Regions from separate parts of the Pontibacillus yanchengensis genome, predicted to be linked through region 2. Evidence: riboswitches for the same ligand, from Rfam matches in the RefSeq annotation. Region 2 holds a riboswitch; each other region holds the start of a gene.

Region 1 (7,597 bases), on a different contig from region 2:
TCTCCATCAAGGACAAAATGCTGGATGGATTCATCAAATAGCTTTAAAGATACAGCATTGGCAATGGAGGATTTACCTGCACCAGAAAGGCCTGTAAACCAAAGAATGGCACTTTTATGTTCATTTTTACGATGACGAAGATCTTTCGTGATAGTAGATGCATGCCAAGTTAGGTTTCGTTCTTCACTCATTACTCTTTTCCTCCTGTTTGGACCGCATCCTGTTTCATCCCTTTGATTAATGTTTCGACTACCTCTGGTCTACTAAATTCTGGAGGTAGTTTTTCTCCACGTTGTAGTTTTTCTCTTACTTTTGTACCTGATAGCATCATATGATGTTCTTTATCATGTGGGCATGTTTTGTTAGAGGCCATTCCATCACACTTTTTGCAATAGAAGCTATGTTCAAAGAACAACGTCTTAATGCCTAATTCCTCTTCGGTAAAGTTTGAGAATATTTTTTGTGCATCATAGGTTCCGTAATAATCGCCTACTCCTGCATGATCTCGCCCGACTATGAAATGGGTACATCCAAAGTTTTTACGTACCAATGCGTGGAATACAGCTTCTCTTGGCCCGGCATAGCGCATCGCTGCAGGAAAGGCACTTAAGTACACTCGATCTTCAGGATAATAGTTTTCCAAGATGACTTCATAACTTTCCATCCGCACATCAGCAGGGATATCATCGGATTTAGTTTCGCCTACTAATGGGTTTAAGAATAGACCATCAACTATTTCAAGAGCCGTCTTTTGAATGTATTCATGCGCACGATGAACAGGATTTCTTGTTTGGAATCCTACAATGTTTTCCCAACCTTGTTTTGTGAAATAGTTTCTTGTTTCAACAGGGTCTTTATAATATTGTGTGAAGCGCCCCTTCGGTGTACGTTTGATTAATGTAATCGGACCACCTACATAATGATCAGGACGATCATACACCTTTTTCACCCCAGGGTGTGCAGCATCTGTTGTTTGATACACATATTGTGCTTCTTTCGATTTATCCGGTGAAAAGATCGAATTCACGGTTAGCACACCGTACACATCCCCTTGATAGACGAGGCGGACCTCATCTCCAGTGCTCAACGTATTTGCCTTCTCTTCTGTAACCGGAAGAGTAATCGGAATACTCCATGGAAGCCCGTTCTCTAGTTTCATATTCTCAACGACAGAGTGATAGTCTGCTTCTTCTAGAAAACCGGTTAAAGGGCTATACCCGCCAATGCCAATAAGCTCTAAATCACTTAATGCAATCGCATCTAGTTCGATTTCTGTTTGGATATGGGAATAAGAATAGTCTGAATCCCATCGATTAATTAATGTTCCTCCATGTGGTACGCTCTTTGTCATTTTGTAACCCTCCAATAATTAGTTAAATGCCACTACCTTGTTCATTAATCATTGCTTTTTCTTCCCGTACTGTCTTAATAAGATACAGCGACCCTACTGTTGCCAAGAACATGCTTCCAATGGCTACAAGGGAATACATATCACTTTCTAAAAACAATTTTACTAATCCATAAGAAAAGACTAAGGAGAATACGGGGGATACGGCCCACACCATTAACATTCTCTTGATAATGCGCTTTTTGAAAAGGATTTGGCCACTTTTCCCAGCTCCTACTCCCATAATGGCGGATGTAGTAATTTGTGTTAGAGGGACTGGAATCCCTAAAATAGATGCCGCTATCACAAGACCCGCACCGATACTTGTAATGGAACACCCTTCAATTAAGGAAAAACGGGTAATACGCTTCCCATTCGTTTCCAGCACCTTGCCTCCAAACAAGAGAACACCAAGCGCTACAAAAATCCCACCAACTACAGTGCCTGTATTCATAGAAAGTACCCCTGCACCAATTAGAGGTCCTACCGCATTTCCTACGTTATTCATGCCTGCTGCCACTGCTTCGAGAAATCCTGCACCAATCAAGATAAACGTGAATCGTTTTTGCCAATTGGGTTGATGGATTGCAGTAGAATGATTCTCTAAAAGCTTTATACCTTTTGCAGACAATAGAGCTATCAAGAAGGCACTAATCGGAACCAAAATCCAAATCAATAACAGAAAAAAAAGTTTTTCTACGAAGAGAATTTGACTGGCAATACCGACTCCAATGACAGCCCCGACTGTTACTTCACTAGTCGACAATGGTATGCCTAGCATATTGGCGATAAATAGGGACATGGTAGCTGAAAAGAGAATAATTAACACAACTTTTAGGTTGATAATGGAAGAAGGGATCACTCCACTTCCGATCGTTTCCGCAACTTCCTGACCACCAAAAGAAGCTCCTAATACAACACCGACACTACATAGAACAAGTGCTATTCGTTTTTTCTTGATAGCACCAGAACCAAACGTGGTCCCCATTGCTGCTGCTGCGCCGCTTGCCCCTATGTTCATTGCAAAAAACAGTGCTACTGCAATCGCCAATACTGTCATGGATAATCTCCTTATCTATTACTCTAAGAATCGGAATGAAGACCACATTCCGTTTTGTCTGTGTTAGCCCACCTCCCAGCTCGTGAGTCACCGGAATCGGTAACTTTAGCCGTGCATACAGAACAGCCTATACTTGGGTACCCTTGCTCATGTAGTGGATTATATGGCAAATCTTCTTTACGCACATAGTTCCAAATATCTTGCCAAGTCCAATGAATTAACGGACATACTTTTACGGCTTTAAATTTATCATCCTTGTTTAGAAAATCCGTAGATGCTCTAGAAGGAGACTGCTCTCTTCGCAAACCTGAAATCCAAGCTTCCTCTTGGGATAACTCCTTCTCTAGAGGGATAATCTTCCGAATGTTACAGCACTTATTCGGATTTCTCTCCCATAAGGCTTCTCCATACTCTTCTGCCTGTTCATCAAGTGTAAGATGAGGCTTTACCATTTTGATCTGTAATTCAGGATAGCGCTCCTTCACTCTATCAATCAGTTCATATGTTTCTTTAAAATGAATTCCTGTATCTAAGAAAATAATTCTTGCAGTCGGCTTCACTCTGGCAATCAAATCAATCATGACCATTCCTTCTACACCAAAGCTACAAGCATATACAATATCATCACCGTAATGATGATAAGACCATTCCAACACTTCTTGCGCTCCTTTTGTAGGAGTCATAATATCGAAAACGGGCTTCTCACTAGTTTCCCAATTGTCATGCGTAACTGTTGTCATTCCATCAACCTCCTAACGATTGACCAGGATAAAAATAGTGCTTTACACAAACGAAATCTGCCTCCCCATTTTGGAAAGGCAGATTAACAAGCAATGTTGCCTTATCTTCCAAAATGATGGTCATTTTGCTGGAATTAGCACCTTGCTTTTGTAAGCAGGTTGCCGGACATCTGCGGGCCAGTTCCCTCCGTCACTCCTGATAAGAGTTATGTTCTAAATGGATATCCCAAGTTAATTCATCGGGATTGTAGGCTTTAGGGGTAAAAAAATATCGCCTTTTCATCTTTAGCGTTTGTTCCACTATATGATAAAAGCAATAGGTTCTATACGTGTTTATTATAATTTTTTGAATACTCGTAACTTTAAAGCATTTCATAATAGATGTCAATATAGTACATGTGAAAAATGAAGAAATGTGCAAGCGCCTTACCTCATAATAATCAAAAAACATCCCCAGCCTAATAAAAAAGCGTATAGGTAAAAATACCTAAACGCTGCATGTTTTTTATATTATTAAGGTCCCCACTCCCCAGAGAAGGAAGAAACTTACGATAATGGTAATGTTGGAGACAGTACCAACAAATTTACGATCATAATCAAATTCAACCGCATAAGGCAACACAGAAGCTGACATAGGAAGGATTAGTGCAATAAGTACTGTATATTTAAACATACTCTCAAAAGGTAAAAACACAAACATTAAAATCCCTATTCCTAGTCCAACTACGTATCTTAGAGAAAGTAATTTAATAATTTGGCTACTAGATCCTTTTGCGAAAGAGAAGTTTAAGTAGATACCAAGCAGCAATAAAGATAACGGCATATTAGCAACGGATATCGTTTCTGAAACCTCAATGATAACCGAAGGAATGGTCACTCCTGTAAAATTTAATGTACATACTGTCACGTATGTGATTAGTGGAACGGATTTGGTTACTTTGCCTACCACATGCCTCAAATCTTTTCGCTCACCTGCATCAGAATAAATGCTGCCAATCACATAAATAACACCAAATACGATCAATGCATTTCCAAAATCAAACATCCCAAAGTATTTTAATCCTTCTTCCCCCCAAATCGCCTCAACGAGCGGGAACGCAAAAAGTCCAATGTTAAAGCCTGGCGCCATCATGGATAGCATTCCTTTTGTGCGCTTTTCTTCGTTTTTAAAGAGAAGTAAACCCAACGCCGCTTGAATCAAACCATATACGATGGCTATTACAATTAACAGGATTAATGAGGAATCGATTTCAATATCATGAAAGGTGACGATTAATAACGATGGCAGAGTCAGATTAAAGATAATCCTTGCTAAACCTTCACCATCTTGCTCTTTAATTAAATTTGTTCGTTTTAAGATATATCCAAGTGCGATGATTAAAACTGAATATAAAAACTGGCTGTTAAAGCTATCCATTTATTCGTCTCCTAACTGATATACTATTCCAATTCATGCTTCGTACATTTTTTCCTATTCATTACCATATCATATTTGTCATACATGTAGGGCTAATTCAAAGGATGATTCTAAAACAACATAACACAACGCCCACTTTAGACGCAGATGCCGCGGTTATTTAAGTCCGCAAAGATTGATAGAAAAAAGTTATGAAACATAAGAGGCATAATCTTGAAGATTTGAAGTTGAGAGAGTTTGGGGGGAATGGGGTGTTTCCATTGCATTGATAGGAGAAAAGAAAGGCCGGGAAATAGTTAGCTTTCCTGCGGCACTACACGAGGCAGGACGCGAGTTTTTCCCAGGCAACCTTTATTCCATATTAAGGTGTCGGAAACATCACGCTTAATAAAAGTATTTACCTCGAACTCAAGTCTTCAAGAGAATGGAGCGATTCTGGCACATCATCCACAATAGTTAACAAAGTCTCCTTTTACATTTGGATATAGACAGAGATTTAATTGCGTATCAACTTTCATCCTAAACATGTAAAAAAAGAACTACCTTCATGTTTCATCTCCTAGCCTCATACAATCTACAAACAATGCCACTTTACCACGGAAGGGAAGTGAGCCTAATTAGTTGGAAGCATAGGAAGCAACACAACCAAATGATTCAAGAAATGAAGAAAAGTATAAAGGAAAATAAAGTAAAAGAAAGCCTTGTTCCTACTTCCCCCTCACCTCTATCACATGATGAAAAAGACATCATCACTTATATCTCACATAAAACGAACCAATATAATAAAGACAATGTGACTCGCACGGCAGCATACCTGAAATTTTATCAAGAGTACCCTGAGATTGAGTGGGCTTTGTTAGCTCATTTAGTATCTAGAAATTCCGGATGGAATATGACTGATTTAAAGGGTGAATGCTTGCCCCACTTACTATCCGAACAAGAACAGGTAGACTTTTTTATGTTTCTTGAACGAGGGAATTGGTTGATTTTCCAAGATGCATACCCTCAATTATTGCTTTATGAGGAAAGCAAAAAGCAGCACAAACCATTATTTCATCTTCTGCCAGCAATGAATATCTCTTCTTTCATGGAAGCAAGTTGGCATTTTTTTTGGTACCGTCCTTCCAAAACGATGTTAACCTACGCATTGATAACAAATGAGCAACACTACATTGAAGATAGATTGGTGCAATCTCAACAAATACAGAAAAACGTGCTTGGTACGATAGAATTTAAACTTCAAGACTTGTTAAGTTTAAATCATATTCTAATTCCATATCAAAAAGGTACTGAAATCATGATAATAGGAGAAACCGTGCATCACTTCGCTTCCATCCTTAAACGAATTGAACTAGGAAAGCGGTTATATCACCTTTTATTCAACGACAAGCGAAGACTAAAAAATGTATTAGCCTGGACGTCTCAACATCCACACACGGGATCTCGAATGGATTATTGGCCTCACTTATTTCACCATACTAAAGACACTTCCTCTTATCCCTTACGTTTAAAAACATACCAGTGTCAGTTAAAGCCGAGAGCTCCTTTATTGTATAGTCCAAAATTACAAGAGGTCTGGGATGAAATTAGACACCAAAAAGCAAGTAACGACGACTGGTTTGACGATTGGGATAAAGTAGACTTCTTATCCAAACCAAATACGTCAACCTCAGGCAAAATCAAAGCCGCATACTGTGAGACCATTACCAAGCTTGAACTTGCAGCCCTTATGAAGAAAACCTTTTTGGGGCGAGAAGAAGACAAAAAATCGGCAAACTAATAATAGTTTACCGATTTTTATGCTTTATGAGGATGTTTCACGTGAAACAATATACCTAAGATGTCGTCGTAAGCTCTTTAACTTCAAAACTTTCCAACAATTCAACAAGCTCCTGGTTTAATTGACCTCTCACTTGTTGAATTTGTTGTTTGCTTACATCTACTTTCTTCTGATTCTGTTTTATTTCCTTTAAGAAATCCCGTAAATCATTTATATCTCCAAGGTTACGTTGCACTTCCTTATATTGTTTGGCTTTCTTCTTATAAGGTTTACCATACATATCACCAAGGTATTTACAAATATACCGTAATGCTTTCGCCTTAATCCGAACGGAGTGTAGGGTTTTTAATGAGGATTTATCATTCTTGCCCTTTTCAGTTACTTCCTCATTAAATGTTTGGGTTAGTTCTTTAAAAGTCTGTTCGTATTCATTTAGTCTCTCATCTATCTTTAAAGGTAAGAGATAGTTTCGTAATTCGTTTGTTTTAAACTGTTCCCACAGCTCCATAAACCGATTATCAATGATTTCCGGTAAATTTTTGGCTAGCTTCTTTTGATGCTTCTCACGTTTTTCTTCTCTTAGCTCCGCAAATTGACGGTACACTTGTGCATGGCTTGAATCTTCTTCTTGTTCTGCTCTTTTCTTGAAAGAGTCTATGAATACATCACTTTCACGTACCTTACCGAGGCGATCATGTGCTTCTTGAATTCGTTCAATAAGTGCATGGTCCTTCCCTACTCCTATAAAGAACAGGATGGTTTCAAGTCGTCTTCCCTTCACACGTGCTTGATGGAGTTCCTTTCCATCTTCAAAAGACAAAGCTTGCTCGCAATAGGACTTATATTGGTGGACTAGCTTATCTAGACCTTTCTGCCATCTTTCGATATAAACGACATTCGCCGTAGACAAACAATCCTCACATACAAATGATTCCTTCACTTCAAGTAACTGCTTTTTATTCCCACAAATAATACATCGACTAGGGCTTTCTTGTAGCACGGCATAATCTTTTTCTATTTCTAGCTCGAGCTCTTTTCCCTTCACCCATCCAAGCTCTTTTCTGAATTGAGCAGGTATTAACAGCCGACCATCTACATCTAGTCGTTTTGTATTTTTTTTAGCCGTATTAGCTGACGCCTTAGATATGGAAATCCCTCTTCGCTTAGATAGAGAGTTAATGACGAGTCCTTGATCCTCAAACCCTAAAGCATC
Region 2 (7,597 bases):
AAAACCAACTCGCTCGGCAACTTTCCCTTGAGGTGGTGTGAACATATCATGCTTCAAAAAGTATGGATGCTGCTCTAACTCTTCAGGAATGTTGAGATCCTCAACATAATCAATGTCAGGGTGAACCATTAAACAACCAGCATATCCTTGAAAATTATCAGCACTTGGGAAGAAGGCGTCTATCTCCTCCTGTGTTGTATTCGGATCACTACACAAAATTTGCGCTTCATAAGCACTAAATCCATATGCTCGCTCAATTAAATCAAAGATATGTCCACCAGGTACACGAGCTGCAACTTCGCCGAAATGTAACGTACCATCTGGCATAATGAAATACTCAGGGTGAATGACTCCATATTCAATTTCAAAAGCATCTACTAACTGCTGAACTGCTTTTTCAATTAATGGTCGTTTGGCTTGTAAGGATGGGGAAGCTGGTACAAAGTTAGAATAGCCCAAGCGAATATATTCTGTGATGTTCAAGAATTGCACTTTTCCTTTATGGATAAATGCCTCGCAAGAAAACTCCTGACCATCTAAGTGACTCTCCATCAATAGTGGGAAATCTACATCTTCTAGCTGACTAATATCTTCTACTGTGTCAATTGCAAGGTGCCCCACAGATCCTGCTTTATCAAGTGGTTTCACATGGATAGGATCAAAATGATCCCCATCTATTTTAAGTAAGGCTTGATTCACACGCTCTAAGAATCGTTTTACATCATCTTTCGTTCTGGCTTCTTCAAAAACGCCTACTTTGATGCCTGCAATTTGTGCTTTTCGCTTCATCATACCTTTATCACGCAGTAACCAAGAACGGTTGAATATGCGTGGGTCCTCACGGAAACGAGCGTTCAGGGCACCAGCCCATTCCACACATTCTTCATATAAAGGAATCGCTAGTTCAACGCCTAACGACTGAAGTTGTTTATATAAATTATCTGAGCTTTCATTAAGTCTACTGAAATCCCAACCAACAAACTGTAAATCATGCTTCTTTGCATAGCTTTCAAAATCAGGAGGACCAACAACGACGAAAGGTCGATTCATACGGGAAGCTGCTTCAATAGCCTCTAAACTCCATCCAATTAATGCAGTTAAGTATGGCTTTGTTTTGTCTTTCTTTTTAGCTTCTTCCACTGAGGTATTACGTTCTAGCTGATCTAATTCCATTTACTCCCTCTCCTTTTTGTGAATTGTTATGGGGTGTAAAACAGTAAAACGTTGTGAAGCAAATGCGGATGTAACTCCGAATAGCATCTCATCTTTAAAAGTAACAGAACTTCATAAAAACTGTAAGCTTTTGTTGTGGGATTCGACAGTATATGTCAAAACTAGTGAACATTCTACGAAATCTTTATCTGAAACTATCTGTTTGAAAAGTGAAAGCTTTGCGAAGTCCCTGTCAAATCAGTTACGATAAATCAGATAAAGATTATAAGGTGCCTGACCTCCAGGGCGTTGATACGTTATCGCTGAGAAGTGGTGGGGGTCTAGCACCATAAAAACGAGGGATACATATGAAGCAAATTTATAGCGATGTTTTGCAATTTCGAGGTACGCATTATGATTTTGGATATATGCAAGGTGAGTTACTTAAAGATTCGTTAACAGTAGAAAATAGAGAGAAACAGTGGAAGCTACGCAAACCTAGGTTTTCAGTAGAAGAGCAGGAAGTGAAAGACGCGATTCTCCGCTTTGCACCAGGTGTTTGGGATGAGCTAGTCGGAATCAAAGATGCAATGGATTGGCCGATGGAGCGGGTGTTGATGGAGTTTGGCGGGTATCGTCTTGATTACGTGAAGTCAGGTTGTTCGATCTTAACCGGTGACGACTACATGGTGCGTAACTATGACTATCAGCCAAAAACGTATGAAGGTCGGTTCGTATTTTTCCAGCCAAGTGATCAAGGCTATGCTATTATCGGACCTTCTCAGCGTATTACTGGACGTATGGATGGGATGAATGAAAAAGGCTTAGCACTTGGTTATAACTTCATGCATCGAAAAAAACCAGGTGAAGGGTTCATCTGCTGCATGATTGGAAGGCTGATTTTAGAGAGCTGTGCAACTGTTGAGGAAGCGGTAGCGATGCTGCAAGAGATTCCGCATCGCCATTCCTTTAGCTACATTGTGTTTGATGCGAGTGGGCAAACCTATGTGGTCGAAACATCCCCGCGAGGAGTCGAAGTTCGCCAATCCAATGCATGCACGAATCATTTTGAATGTATGAAAGACGAAAACAGAAATTATTTAGCTGATTCCTATCGCCGTTTAGATACGATGAATCAACAAAAAGATCAGCTGAGCTCTCCCTATGAGGCCTTCCGATTATTAAATGATACTGACAAGGGTGTGTTCTCAAAGCAATACAAAAATTGGGCAGGCACCATCCACACATCAGCGTATTTTCCTCAGGAGAAAAAGGCATGGTTTGCATTAGGTGGAGATCAGGGATTGTTTTTGATTTTGATAAGTGGTTAGCTGGAGATGATGTAGCTACGGAACGTATTACTGGAGAAGTAGATACAGGTCTTCCATTTCCGCATATGGATGAAAACGCAAGATAGAAGAGGGGGGCAGGTTATGTACTTAACCATACAAGAAACAGCAGAATATTTAGAACTCCCAGAAGCCTATATAGAAAAACTAGTCCAACAGAACCGCATCCGTTCCTTACATGACGGCGAGCAATTTCTAATTAACAAAGAACAATTCAACACTCATTTCGAACAAATGGAAAAATACCGCGAATATGTTCAGCAGATTTTGAATGAACCACTACCGGAGGACATGGATGTAAAGGATGAGGATTAGTGTTGTAGAGGTGAAAACGCTAAAGTAGCGGATAAGAGCAGAAAAGTGCGGATATCTGCGCCAAATCAGCGGATATACGTGCTTAGACACCCAATTCTGACAAATAGCAATCACACAAAAAACAAGTGAGCTGCCTCAGCTCACTTGTTTTGCTCCCATTTCGTATTACTATTCCTTCACAGCAATTGCTTCCACTTCAACCTTAGCACCTTTTGGTAGGCGTCCTACCTCAATGGCTGCGCGGGCAGGATATGGTTCGCTTAGGAAGCTTGCGTACACTTCGTTTACTACAGCGAAGTCGTCCATGTTATCAAGATAAATGTTGGCTTTGGCGATGTGCTTGTAATCCAAGCCGGCTTCTTTCAAGATCGCGCCAACGTTTTTCATCACTTGTTCTGTTTGCTCTTTTACGTCATCAGAAACGAAGGCTTGTGTTTCTGGATCTAACGGGATTTGTCCAGATACGAATAGTAAATTTCCTAGGTCTACAGCTTGGGAATAAGGTCCAATAGCTGCTGGTGCTTGATCTGTAGCAATTGGTTTAAACATGAAACAACACTCCTTTTTCATCCTATTATAGGGGGTAGCTACCTTTTTAGAAAAGGAAAACCATTCTACAAAGTGGAAGGGATTCTCCAGGTTCAAGTGTGGCACGTTATTAATTGCCTTTCTCTTAAGCCTGTGGTATTCTTATACGTAATGCCATCCCTTAAATCGATACGACTGCGGGAACTTAACCACCTGTATGGGATGGCAGGTTATTTATAAAAAACAACTATCATGTTTTTACATAGACCATCATACACTACCTCATAAGAAAAAATGTAGTTTATTACTTTACTTCGCTACCAAATGTATGTATGATGTGTGTTAACAAATAATTTAAATAGCGCTAACTTCTTATCCAGAGAGGCGGAGGGACTGGCCCTTTGATGCCCGGCAACCATTCAATCAATTTATTATTAATTGGAACGGTGCCAATTCCTGCAAGGTGAAGACCTTGGGAGATGAGAGGATCGTACGGTTATATACTTACGACCCCTTTCTTGGATGAGAAAGGGGTCTTTTACGTAAATAAAAGGCTCGTCGATCTCTACGATAGAAGTTTTCGTTACAGAGAAAGGAAGAGATGATTATGGCAACAGCATTGTTTGCGGCAGGATGTTTTTGGGGAGTAGAGGCATTTTTTGAACGACTTAATGGCGTTGTGACGACTCGAGTTGGTTATTCAGGCGGCCATGTTGAGAATCCATCCTATGAGTTGGTCAAAACAGGGACGACAGGTCATGCTGAAACAACCAAAATTGAATTTGATCCAGACATTATCTCCTACCAACAACTAGTCGATGTATTTTTTGAATGCCATGACCCAACATCTATCAATCGCCAAGGTGAAGATGTAGGCTCGCAATATCGTTCCATTATCTTCTATGGAGATGAGGAGCAAAAAGAAATTGCCGAACAAAAATTGCAAGAGTGGTCCAATAAAGGGATTTTCAAACGTCCTATTGTAACCGAAATTACTGAATCTGCACCTTTTTATGATGCTGAAGAATACCACCAAAAGTACTTGCAGAAAAATGGATCCGTTTCATGTGGGGTCGTGTGATGAACTTATCATCACACGATTTTTTTACACGTTTTCGTATTCTCTGTTTTTGCTCAAGCGCCGAGTTTCTAACCTTCCATTTTATACACATAAATCGGAGTCACCCCAATTGAAACTTGTTTCTCAGGATGATGACCTGGTAAAGCAAACGTATGAGTGATAAGTCTAGTGGGAGATGCCTTATTACGAAGCTTCGTCATTGCGTCAACGTATAAATAACAAAAGACCACATCATACTGAGAGGAATCGACGTGGAAAAAATCTTTTTTCCAAATATAGAGATTAGCATGATCGCTCATCCGTAGGCGAGCCTTCATTAGAAAAAATGGAATCCATGAGGTTTCATATGCATCTACCCTGGCATTAGGGAATGTCTTGGCGAAACCAAAAGCCATGGTGCCAAATCCCGCTCCGAAATCAGCGACCTTCATTGGTTGATAAGACTTGGTCAAAGAGAGTACTTCTTTTTTGACGCGAGTGTTCGTGGGCGTTGGGGTTATACCATTTTTTATTGAAAAATAGGCAATAGATAATAAACTCAATATAACAACAATCAGTACTATCCCTTGTACGACAGTATAAACCATATGGCGGACCTTCCTTTATATACGTATGGGGGTAAGCAAAAATAGCGATTCTACAAAGAGAACCTGATATAATACAGGTAGAAAAATAAAAGGTGTTGATGTAAATGAAACGTGCACAATCAATAGAAGAAGTGCGATCCTTCGTACAACAAGAAGATATTTCCCTATTATATATTTCTAGACCGAACTGTTCTGTTTGCCATTCCTTACTTCCACAGGTAGAAGAACTATTGGAAGATTATCAAAAAGTATCTACCCTATATGTAGATGCAGATGAGATTCCAGAGATTGCAGGAGAATATGAAATTTTTACTGTACCTGTTTTAATTGTATCAGTGGAAGGAAGAGAAATGTTCCGAAAAGCCCGAATTGTTCCGATAGAAGAATTAAACCAACAACTAGGAAAGCTTTATAGCGCGTACTGGGACGAAGGGACAGGTTCCTCGTCTCAGTAAGTGGTTTTGGATAGGAATGGAACGGTAACGTATATTATAAGAGAATATACTGTTGCGGAGGTGTACGTGAATGCCTTGGGATACAGATGATTATCCAAGTTCATTAAAGAATCTAGAAACCCCTGTCCGAAAAAAAGCCATCGAAATTGCGAATGCTATGTTAGATGAAGGGTACGATGAAGGAAGTGCTATTCCCATTGCAACTGAGCAAGCAAAAGAATGGTACGACGACGCTAGTGAAGATGAAATCACAGAAATGAAGCAAAAAAGCGACGAAAAATTAAAGCAGCGTGACCCTGAGGGCCAGCAATACGATAGTCGTCCGGAATTACTAGACAAGGGAGAGCATGTGGTCTCTCATGAAGATGGTTGGGCTGTACAAGCAGAAGATGCCAAGAAACCAGCAGCCACTTTTGATAATAAAAGTGATGCGATAGATCGGGCTAAAGAGATTGCATCCAACAAAGGAACTCAGGTTATTATTCACAGAAAAGATGGTAGCATCCAAGACCATATCGGATTTGGTTCATAAAGTGAAAAGCAAAGCATAAATTGACTATAGAAAAGTCCTGTCTATTCATGAATAGACAGGACTTTTGAATGTTATTAGAGAAATAATAATGTATAGAAGAACAAGAAGGTTTCAGAAAGGGAGTTCACGATGAGTAATTATTCAATAGAAGAATTTATTAAACAAACGAAACAAGATGAAAATGAGAATAGTTTCTTTGAACTCGAGACGCAACGTATGCTTGAGGTGAATTTGACAGATGAAGTATGGGCGAAGATGGGTTCGATGATTTCCTATACAGGGTCCATTAAATTTGAGCGTGAAGGCATTTTAGAGCATGGCTTAGGCAAGATGTTTAAGAAGGCTTTTTCAGGAGAAGGCAGTGCTCTAATGAAGGCAAAAGGTCAAGGGAAACTGTACTTGGCTGATCAAGGAAAAAAGATTACTATTTTAGATTTAAATAATGAAGCAATCACGGTCAATGGTAATGATTTGTTGGCATTTGAGCCAGGTATTGATTGGGATATTCATTTAATGAAAAAAGTTGCTGGTATGATGTCAGGCGGACTCTTCAATGTATCTCTTGAAGGTAGGGGAATGGTTGCAATCACCTCTCATTATGAGCCACTTACATTATTAGTAACACCAGATCAGCCTGTTGTTACCGATCCTAATGCTACCGTTGCGTGGTCGGGCCATCTACAGCCTGAGTTTCTAACAGATGTAACGTTAAAAACATTTTTTGGTAGAGGGAGTGGAGAATCCATTCAAATGAAGTTTTCAGGAGAAGGATTCGTAATTGTACAACCATTCGAAGAGATTTATTATTCCTCTTCAAGTCAATCGTAATAGGGTTAAAATTATGTCGTATCGTCCATACTGCTCCTAAATAGGAAATTGGGAGCGATGCGGATGATCCATCAGTTGAAACGAATTGAAAAAAGTCCAAATCGAAGGTCAAGCCATAAAATCGTGGGGATTAGTGAGTCCGAGCGAGAAGAATGGCTATGGACAGCTTTTGTGAAAGGGAAAAAAGTCATGTGGATGTTTGTGTCCAGTCGTCCTTTAATGCTTAATGGGAGAGAAGTGCAGTGGAAGGGGCAAGAGACGGTTCCACCGGAGATAGAGTCTCATGTGAATCAAGTAGCTGCACAGATTGGTGATTTATTTAAAACAGTAGAAGTATCATAGACATAATGTAAAAGAATCCTAGTGCCATGTTTCGGCACTAGGATTTCATTTTGCCTAACGTCCTATTACTCTATCTCTATCGATTCTAACTCCACATATTGAAGCCATGTTGCGATGTTGATTTTTTGAACGAGTTTCTCTGCTTTTTCCTCTGAAAAACCACCGGCACTTTGTACGGAGTCCGTGTTAAGTGGGGTGGACACCCGCGGAGCTGCTACATATGTTGGGTTGTCTTTATCCTTCTCTTCTTTATAGCTTTGACTCTCTTCATAGTTAATCCATATAACTAATTGATTTTCCCTGTTCTCTCGATTAGCAATCTCTTTGGTGATTTCGTGGAAGTGATCTTTGTCCTTCATTTGGACAGCAATGGAAGCCGTGTCCAAATCTTTTCGTGTGTTAACTTCTGCCGAACCGGGAACTAGATC
Region 3 (7,597 bases), on a different contig from region 2:
TGCTCCCTGTTATCGAGGTAATATGGGAGGGGAAGGGAGCGAAGACTTTGCACTACGGGACCGCTTAGATGGTCATAATGGAGCTAGGCTTCTTTTTAATCACCCTCAAGTTAATGGAGAGGTCAATGTGTTTGGCTTTTCAAGAGGTGGGGTTATGGCACTCTGGACGGCTTTGGAGGTTCCTAATATTCACAAAGTTGTATGCTGGGGTGGAGTAAGTGATATCGAGCTTACGTATTGGGAGCGTGAAGACCTTCGTAGGATGTTGAAGCGAGTCGTAGGAGGTACACCTAATAAATACCCAGAGCGATATGAACAACGAACGCCTTTATCTAAAATGGATGAGATCGAGAGTCCTGTTCTCCTTATCCATGGAGCGCATGACCAAAATGTATCGGTGGAACATTCTGAAAAGCTAGAAGACGTGCTGCAGCGACAGGGGAAGCCTGTGACGAGTTGGATTTTTCATAATCTTGATCATTATTTTCCTCCAGCCATTAATCGACGTACCGTGAAACAGCTAGCAGAATGGCTTAAAGAATAAAAAATGGCTAACCCTTTTTTGGGCTAGCCATTTTATATAAAGGAGATGAGGGAGTAAATTTGGTGTTACTTATATGTTGGGCCAGCGTTACGAATTTTTTGGCTAACCCCATCAAATTTGTTGAAATTCTCATGGAATTTCTTAGCTAAATGTTTTGCTTTTTCTTGGTAGTCTGATTCATTCTTCCATGTTTTCTTCGGAATTAATACATCATCTGGAACACCAGGACAATGTGTAGGGATATTAAGACCGAAGATGTCGTCTATTACAGTCTCGCTGGAATTTAATTCACCTTCTAGAGCAGCTTGAATCATAGCACGGGTATAAGAAAGCTTCATTCGACTTCCTTCTCCATATGCTCCACCAGTCCACCCTGTATTAACTAGGTACACATTTGCATCAAACTGATCGATTTTTTCACCTAACATCTCCGCATATGTGGAAGCATGTAATGGTAAAAATGGGGAACCAAAACAAGTTGAGAAAGTAGCTTGAGGGGATGTCACACCTCGTTCTGTTCCAGCTAGTTTACTTGTGTATCCACTTAAAAAGTGATACATAGCTTGTTCTTTTGTTAGCTTACTGATCGGTGGCAGTACCCCGAAAGCATCAGCTGTTAAGAACACAATTGTGTTTGGATGTCCAGCAATACTTGGCTGAACTATGTTATCGATATTTTCAATCGGATAAGCAGCACGTGTGTTTTCTGTTAAAGATGTATTTTCGTAATCAGGTTCTCTTGTTTCTTCATCGAGGACAACATTCTCAAGGACTGAGCCGAATCGAATGGCATCATAAATCTGTGGTTCTTTTTCTCGACTTAAGCTCACACACTTTGCGTAGCAACCGCCTTCGATATTGAAGACTCCACGATTCGACCAAGCGTGTTCATCATCGCCTATTAAGCGACGGTGCGAATCGGCTGATAAAGTAGTCTTTCCTGTTCCAGATAGACCAAAGAACAAAGCAACGTCACCCTCTTGCCCAACGTTGGCAGAACAGTGCATTGGTAGTACATCTTGTTGAGGTAGTAAATAGTTCATGACAGAGAAAATGGATTTCTTGATTTCTCCTGCATACTCGGTACCACCTATTAACACGATACGGTGTTTAAAGGAAACCATGATAAATGCTTCAGAATGAGTACCATCAACTGCTGGATCTGCTTTGAAAGTAGGAGCAGACACAACGGTGAATGCGGTTTCATGATTGGCAAGTTCCTCATCCGTTGGACGAATGAATAATTGTTGTGCGAAAAGATTATGCCATGCAAATTCAGTTAGGACATGAATGGGCAGGCGATATTGCTCATCAGCACCAGCAAACCCTTTAAAGGAATAAATCTCATCCTGAGCTCCGAGATGGTGCATTACTTTTTCGTATAAACCTTCGAAAACTGCCTCAGAAATAGGCTGATTCACACTACCCCAATCAACCTCCTCCTCGGAGGTTTCATCTTCTACGATAAATTTATCCTTAGGGGAGCGGCCTGTGTATCGACCTGTTTCCGCCTGGATGGCTCCTGTTGCTGTTAGTCGCCCTTCCTTACGAAACAATATTTTTTCTACTAATTCTGCGACAGAAAGGTTTTTCATAACTGTTTCCTGTACAAACAGATCAGTCAGCTTTGACTTTTGATTTACCGTACTCATCGAACAAAACCTGCCTTTTTAAAATAATGGGAACATCGTCATGAAGACGAGAAAAAGCAAATAAAGGTAAAAACTGAGTGGACTCTAAAATAATACAAACATAAAAATGATGAGAGTCACAAGTCGTTTTTAATGTAAGAATAGTATAACACATTTATCTCATTAGTCCACACTATTTATATAATTCAAACTTTATGTTTACATTGATTTGAATATTGGCTTTAGCTAGTGGTGTTTTGCTTTGTATCTCCCGGGAAAATCCCCACACTAGTTGACATACCAGGTCCAAAACGTTATGATTGTTCGCGAACGGAAACTATCTTATCCTGAGTTGGTGGAGGGACAGGCCCAAGGAAACCCAGCAACCGTCACTGCATATAGTGAAATGGTGCTAACCTGATGCAAGGTATTGACCTTGAACGATAAGAGCGAAAGGACCCTTTCCCTTTGCTCAGTAACGGGAAAGGATTTTTTATTTTACTTTAGAAAAGTTCCCTTTCTTAAAGGAATATTGTAATAAAAAAGGTAACGACTTTTACTGGAATAGTGAGACGTCGTATTTTTCTAATGCAAAAATGCACATGCATTATTTAAAGACTTCTTTAAGTAATGTTTACACTTTCTGCTTCTTTTTATATATGCACATTGTTTACCAAACGATTATATTATTATTCATTATATCTAGGTTTGATAGCTACTGTTACTTAGTAGAGTAAGGAAGAAATAAAGGTTTGTTTCTTATAAAGTCAGCTGGGTGATGAGTTCCGTGTCAATTCATTGTTTTAAAGGAGGAGTTTGAGGGGATGGCTGCAAATCGCCGCTTATTCACATCAGAATCTGTTACAGAAGGACATCCAGACAAAATTTGTGACCAAATTTCTGATGCGATTTTAGATGAAATATTAAAAAATGACCCAAATGCACGAGTTGCTTGTGAAACAACTGTAACCACAGGCTTAGTATTGGTTTCCGGTGAAATTTCAACGAATACCTACGTTGATATTCAATCCATTGTGCGAGATACCATTAAAGAGATTGGCTACACGAGAGCAAAATTCGGCTTTGATGCTGAAACTTGTGCTGTATTGACTGCTATTGATGAGCAATCAGCTGATATAGCACAAGGGGTAAACGAATCATATGAAACTCGTGAAGGTCAAATGACGGACAAGGAAATTGAAAATATTGGGGCTGGAGACCAGGGTCTTATGTTTGGATATGCTAGTAATGAGACACCTGAATATATGCCATTACCAATTTCTCTAGCTCATAAATTAGCCAAACGATTATCCGATGTTCGTAAGGATGAAACACTAGAATACTTACGTCCAGATGGAAAAACGCAGGTAACAGTGGAATATGATGAAAACAATCAACCACTTCGAATTGATACCATCGTCATTTCTACCCAGCATCATCCGGAAATCACATTAGAACAAATTACAGAAGATCTTAAAGAACAGGTAATCAATCCCATTGTTCCAAAAGAATTATTAGATGACAAAACAAAATATTACATCAATCCAACGGGCCGTTTTGTAATTGGTGGACCTCAAGGAGATGCAGGTCTTACAGGGCGGAAAATTATCGTAGATACGTACGGTGGATATGCTCGTCATGGTGGTGGTGCTTTTAGTGGTAAAGACGCTACCAAAGTAGACCGTTCTGCAGCCTATGCCGCGCGCTATGTAGCTAAAAATATAGTAGCAGCTGAACTTGCGGATTCTTGTGAAGTCCAGCTTGCTTACGCCATTGGAGTTGCTCAACCTGTATCCATTTCTATTAATACGTTTGGCTCAGGTAAGGTATCTGAGGAAGCCTTGGTAGAAGCTGTTCGAAACATCTTCGACCTACGTCCAGCTGGTATTATTAAAATGCTTGATCTGCGCCGCCCTATATATAAAGATACGGCAGCATTCGGTCACTTTGGTCGTACAGATGTAGAATTCCCATGGGAAAAAACCGATAAAGCTTCAGAATTAATGGAACAAGTAAGGAAATAAACTCAAAACTGACCTCTTCTTTTGGAAGGTCAGTTTTTTATATGGGAAAAATGTTTAATGAAAGGACTTGATTAGGAAGGGATAAAGTCTAGCTTTAAAGTACCTACTGAAAGTATAGAACCTAGATATTTTTTAGCTATTCGTACCACTTAAAAATAGGCACTTTCGCTCTAGTTTGTTATAACTTTGTTTTCCCACATAATGCTTTTGTGGTAAACTTAAACAGGAATGTGACCAGAAAGAGAGGATCCTTCGTATGTGTGGTTTTATTGGAGTTATACGACATATGCCTTCTCCTTTAGATGAAGAGGGGAAGCAGAGATTTAAACAAAGAAATGATATTATTACCCATCGAGGACCAGATGATGAGGGATATTACCATGATGAACATGTATCCTTCGGTTTTCGTCGATTAAGTATAATAGATATTGAGAGTGGCCATCAACCGCTAAGTTATGAGGATGAACGGTATTGGATGGTTTTTAATGGTGAAATTTACAACTATGTTGAATTACGTGAGTCTCTTCAAAAAAAGGGGTACACGTTTGAAACAGAATCTGATACGGAAGTCATTGCGGTGATGTTCAGTGATCAACGGGAACAAGCTTTTTCCTACTTGCGTGGCATGTTCTCTATATTAATATGGGATAAGCAAGAACAAACCCTATTTGGTGCACGTGATCCATTTGGCATAAAGCCGTTATTTTATAGTGAACAAAATGGGGAGACATATTTTGCTTCTGAGAAGAAAAGTATTACGCTTCTACAGGAAAATGAGCTTGTCAATACGGAAGCATTACAGCATTATTTAAGTTTCCAATATGTCCCCGAACCATTGACGCTAACAGATGGCATACATAAGGTGGAGCCTGGATATTATTTCGTTAAAAAACCAAGCGAATCCATCGACTTCCATCGTTATTTTCATGCCACGTTTACACAGGTATCAGGGGAACAACAGAAATGGATTAAGCAAATTCAGGATGTCCTATATGATTCAGTTAATGTACATATGCGAAGTGATGTACCTGTAGGATCTTTCTTGTCAGGTGGAATTGATTCCTCCATTATTGTTGCGATGGCACGTGAATTTAATCCCAATATCAAGACCTTTTCTGTAGGGTTTGAGCGAGATGGATATTCTGAGGTGGATGTAGCAAAAGAGACTGCCGATAAACTCGGTGTAGAAAATATTTCGTACACTATTACACCTGAAGAATATATTCAAAAGTTACCAAAAATTATGTGGCACATGGATGATCCACTGGCCGACCCAGCATGTGTACCATTGTACTTTGTGGCCCGTGAAGCAAGAAAGCATGTAACAGTTGTCTTATCGGGTGAAGGTGCAGATGAACTGTTCGGTGGATATAACATTTATCGTGAACCAGAATCCTTGAAAATGTTTGATTCTATGCCAGGCACTGTTAAAAGTTTGTTAGGTCGAGTAGCGAAGATATTACCTGAAGGCGTGAAGGGTAAAAGTTTCTTAGAACGTGGAACTACTCCGTTAAAGGATCGCTATATTGGTAATGCGAAAATGTTTGAAGAAGCTGACAAAAATTCAATCCTGAAAGATTATCATCAGCATTCAAGCTATCAATCGTTAACAGCAGATCTTTACAGCCAAGTTGAATCAAATCATCCTGTAAATCAAATGCAGTACATTGATATGCAGACGTGGCTTCGTGGGGATATTCTGTTGAAAGCAGACAAAATGACGATGGCGAATTCACTTGAACTACGAGTGCCTTTTTTAGATAAAGAAGTATTTAATGTGGCACGTGAGCTTCCCGTAGATATGAAAATAGCAGAAGGGACGACGAAGTCCATTTTACGAAAAGCGTCCCGTGGAATTGTTCCAGACCATGTACTCGATCGTAAGAAATTAGGCTTTCCTGTTCCCATTCGTCATTGGTTAAAAGATGAACTATATGATTGGGCTAAGCAGCTTATACAGAACAGTGAAACGGACCACTTGATTGAGAAAAAAGTCATCATGCAATTGCTTGAAAATCATGTACAAGGGAAAGCTGATTACTCCCGTAAAATTTGGACGGTTCTCATGTTCATGCTTTGGCATCAAATTTATGTAGAACGAAAATATTCCATGAAAGACTTAATGGAAGAAGATAAATCAACAAGCAAGCTATCCATTACTTAATGGAGATCGCTTGCTTGCCCATTTGCACCCAGGCTTCTCGGAAGTCCGAAATGGGTGCTTTTTTCTTTTGCCCAGATAACGGGTCATTAAAATAAATAGATTGACTATCATATCCAGTTACTAAAACGGAGTGTTCTTTCATTGTGATACTTTGTTGTCCTTGAGCTGTATTCCATGTTTCAAAGTATTCTTCAGGTAATTTCTTATACAAAGTATTTGTAATAACCCAGACGGGACGCTTTTCGTTTAATTGCTCTAAGATTTGGAAAAAAGAGCCACCGCTAAAATCATGTACACGTTCCTTGCTTACGTATTGTGCAGTAAGTTTTGCTATCGGCTCATGGTAAACTCCATATCCTGGTTTACTTAGATTATACATGCTGCCTACAAATCCTTTATTCGGATTTCCAAATGATACCTCGCCATCATTTTCACTGTATGGTGTAGTATCCTTTGGAACTTGTTTGGCAAGGTTCATCTTATCCACATCTTTATCATGGTATTGAAGCAACATGCTTAATGATGTGACTTCGCACCCTCTTGGTAACTCGGGATACTGATTAGAGGTAGGAGCTGAGAGCCGAATCTGATCTGCTAAATGATACTGATCAATAAGTGGCACAATCGGCTCTAATTCTTCTGCACTCAAACTGTTTGATGTAACGTGCTCTTGATTTGAACTAAACCAACTTTTGACTGTCGGCATCCAAATATTTTGGTTTTGCTGAAGCGTAATGGTACTTAAGGCTAAGGAAGAAATCAAAAATAATAAACTATACCCTTTTAATAGCTTTCTATAAGGCTGCTGTACCCTTTGGAACAAGGAGAAGACAATAAGTATCGCACTCATGAGGATTGTACTAATCGTTAATGTTCCTAACATCGATTATGGTGCACCTCCTTGTTTAGATTGTCCAGGTAATGAATGATATAGCAGGAAGATTAATCACTTAATGTTCTCAGTAAAGAAAATATAAGTTTTGGCTCTACATGTCTAGCTCCAGCGCACAGCTTCAGGCAGCAACATCGAACCAACCCATGCCCTGTGGTCGGCAGTTTGTACGTCGCTAGGCGGGCGCTTTCGCTTTTCTTTACTTTCGTTGTAAGGATTTATAGTATTGCCCTTTTTCTACATATTCGGTTCTGATTCGGTCCATCTCCTTACTATCTTCATCGGTCAAATTTCTTATTACTTTAGCAGGTCGACCAAATGCAAGTGTATGTGGAGGAATTT

What was found. Region 2 has a riboswitch for S-adenosylmethionine ahead of msrA (peptide-methionine (S)-S-oxide reductase MsrA). Riboswitches for the same ligand answer to the same signal wherever they lie in the genome.
Region 1: linked by a shared signal. The riboswitch ahead of GLW08_RS13215 (phosphoadenylyl-sulfate reductase) and the one ahead of msrA (peptide-methionine (S)-S-oxide reductase MsrA) in region 2 are both predicted to bind S-adenosylmethionine.
Region 3: linked by a shared signal. The riboswitch ahead of metK (methionine adenosyltransferase) and the one ahead of msrA (peptide-methionine (S)-S-oxide reductase MsrA) in region 2 are both predicted to bind S-adenosylmethionine.

Annotation. Positions count from the first base shown of each region.
Region 1 covers NZ_WMEU01000004.1:126,344-133,940, reverse strand. Annotated here, with positions in the region: gene cysC (adenylyl-sulfate kinase) at 1-191, opposite strand, end outside; gene sat (sulfate adenylyltransferase) at 191-1,351, opposite strand; gene GLW08_RS13220 (inorganic phosphate transporter) at 1,374-2,447, opposite strand; gene GLW08_RS13215 (phosphoadenylyl-sulfate reductase) at 2,471-3,187, opposite strand; SAM riboswitch class I at 3,286-3,393, opposite strand; gene GLW08_RS13210 (AEC family transporter) at 3,693-4,604, opposite strand; gene GLW08_RS13205 (DUF2515 family protein) at 5,254-6,384, shown strand; gene GLW08_RS13200 (CHAD domain-containing protein) at 6,440-7,597, opposite strand, start outside.
Region 2 covers NZ_WMEU01000005.1:109,606-117,202, forward strand. Annotated here, with positions in the region: gene GLW08_RS15235 (ATP-grasp domain-containing protein) at 1-1,173, opposite strand, end outside; partial or broken gene GLW08_RS15240 (C45 family autoproteolytic acyltransferase/hydolase) at 1,521-2,569, shown strand; gene GLW08_RS15245 (excisionase family DNA-binding protein) at 2,586-2,816, shown strand; gene GLW08_RS15250 (RidA family protein) at 2,985-3,365, opposite strand; SAM riboswitch class I at 3,714-3,830, shown strand; gene msrA (peptide-methionine (S)-S-oxide reductase MsrA) at 3,952-4,425, shown strand; gene GLW08_RS15260 (class I SAM-dependent methyltransferase) at 4,494-5,012, opposite strand; gene GLW08_RS15265 (thioredoxin family protein) at 5,117-5,467, shown strand; gene GLW08_RS15270 (DUF2188 domain-containing protein) at 5,538-5,999, shown strand; gene GLW08_RS15275 (AIM24 family protein) at 6,129-6,827, shown strand; gene GLW08_RS15280 (hypothetical protein) at 6,891-7,169, shown strand; gene GLW08_RS15285 (hypothetical protein) at 7,235-7,597, opposite strand, start outside.
Region 3 covers NZ_WMEU01000013.1:22,018-29,614, reverse strand. Annotated here, with positions in the region: gene GLW08_RS20560 (alpha/beta hydrolase family protein) at 1-544, shown strand, start outside; gene pckA (phosphoenolpyruvate carboxykinase (ATP)) at 610-2,196, opposite strand; SAM riboswitch class I at 2,515-2,625, shown strand; gene metK (methionine adenosyltransferase) at 3,000-4,199, shown strand; gene asnB (asparagine synthase (glutamine-hydrolyzing)) at 4,456-6,363, shown strand; gene GLW08_RS20540 (C39 family peptidase) at 6,356-7,246, opposite strand; gene GLW08_RS20535 (gamma carbonic anhydrase family protein) at 7,455-7,597, opposite strand, start outside.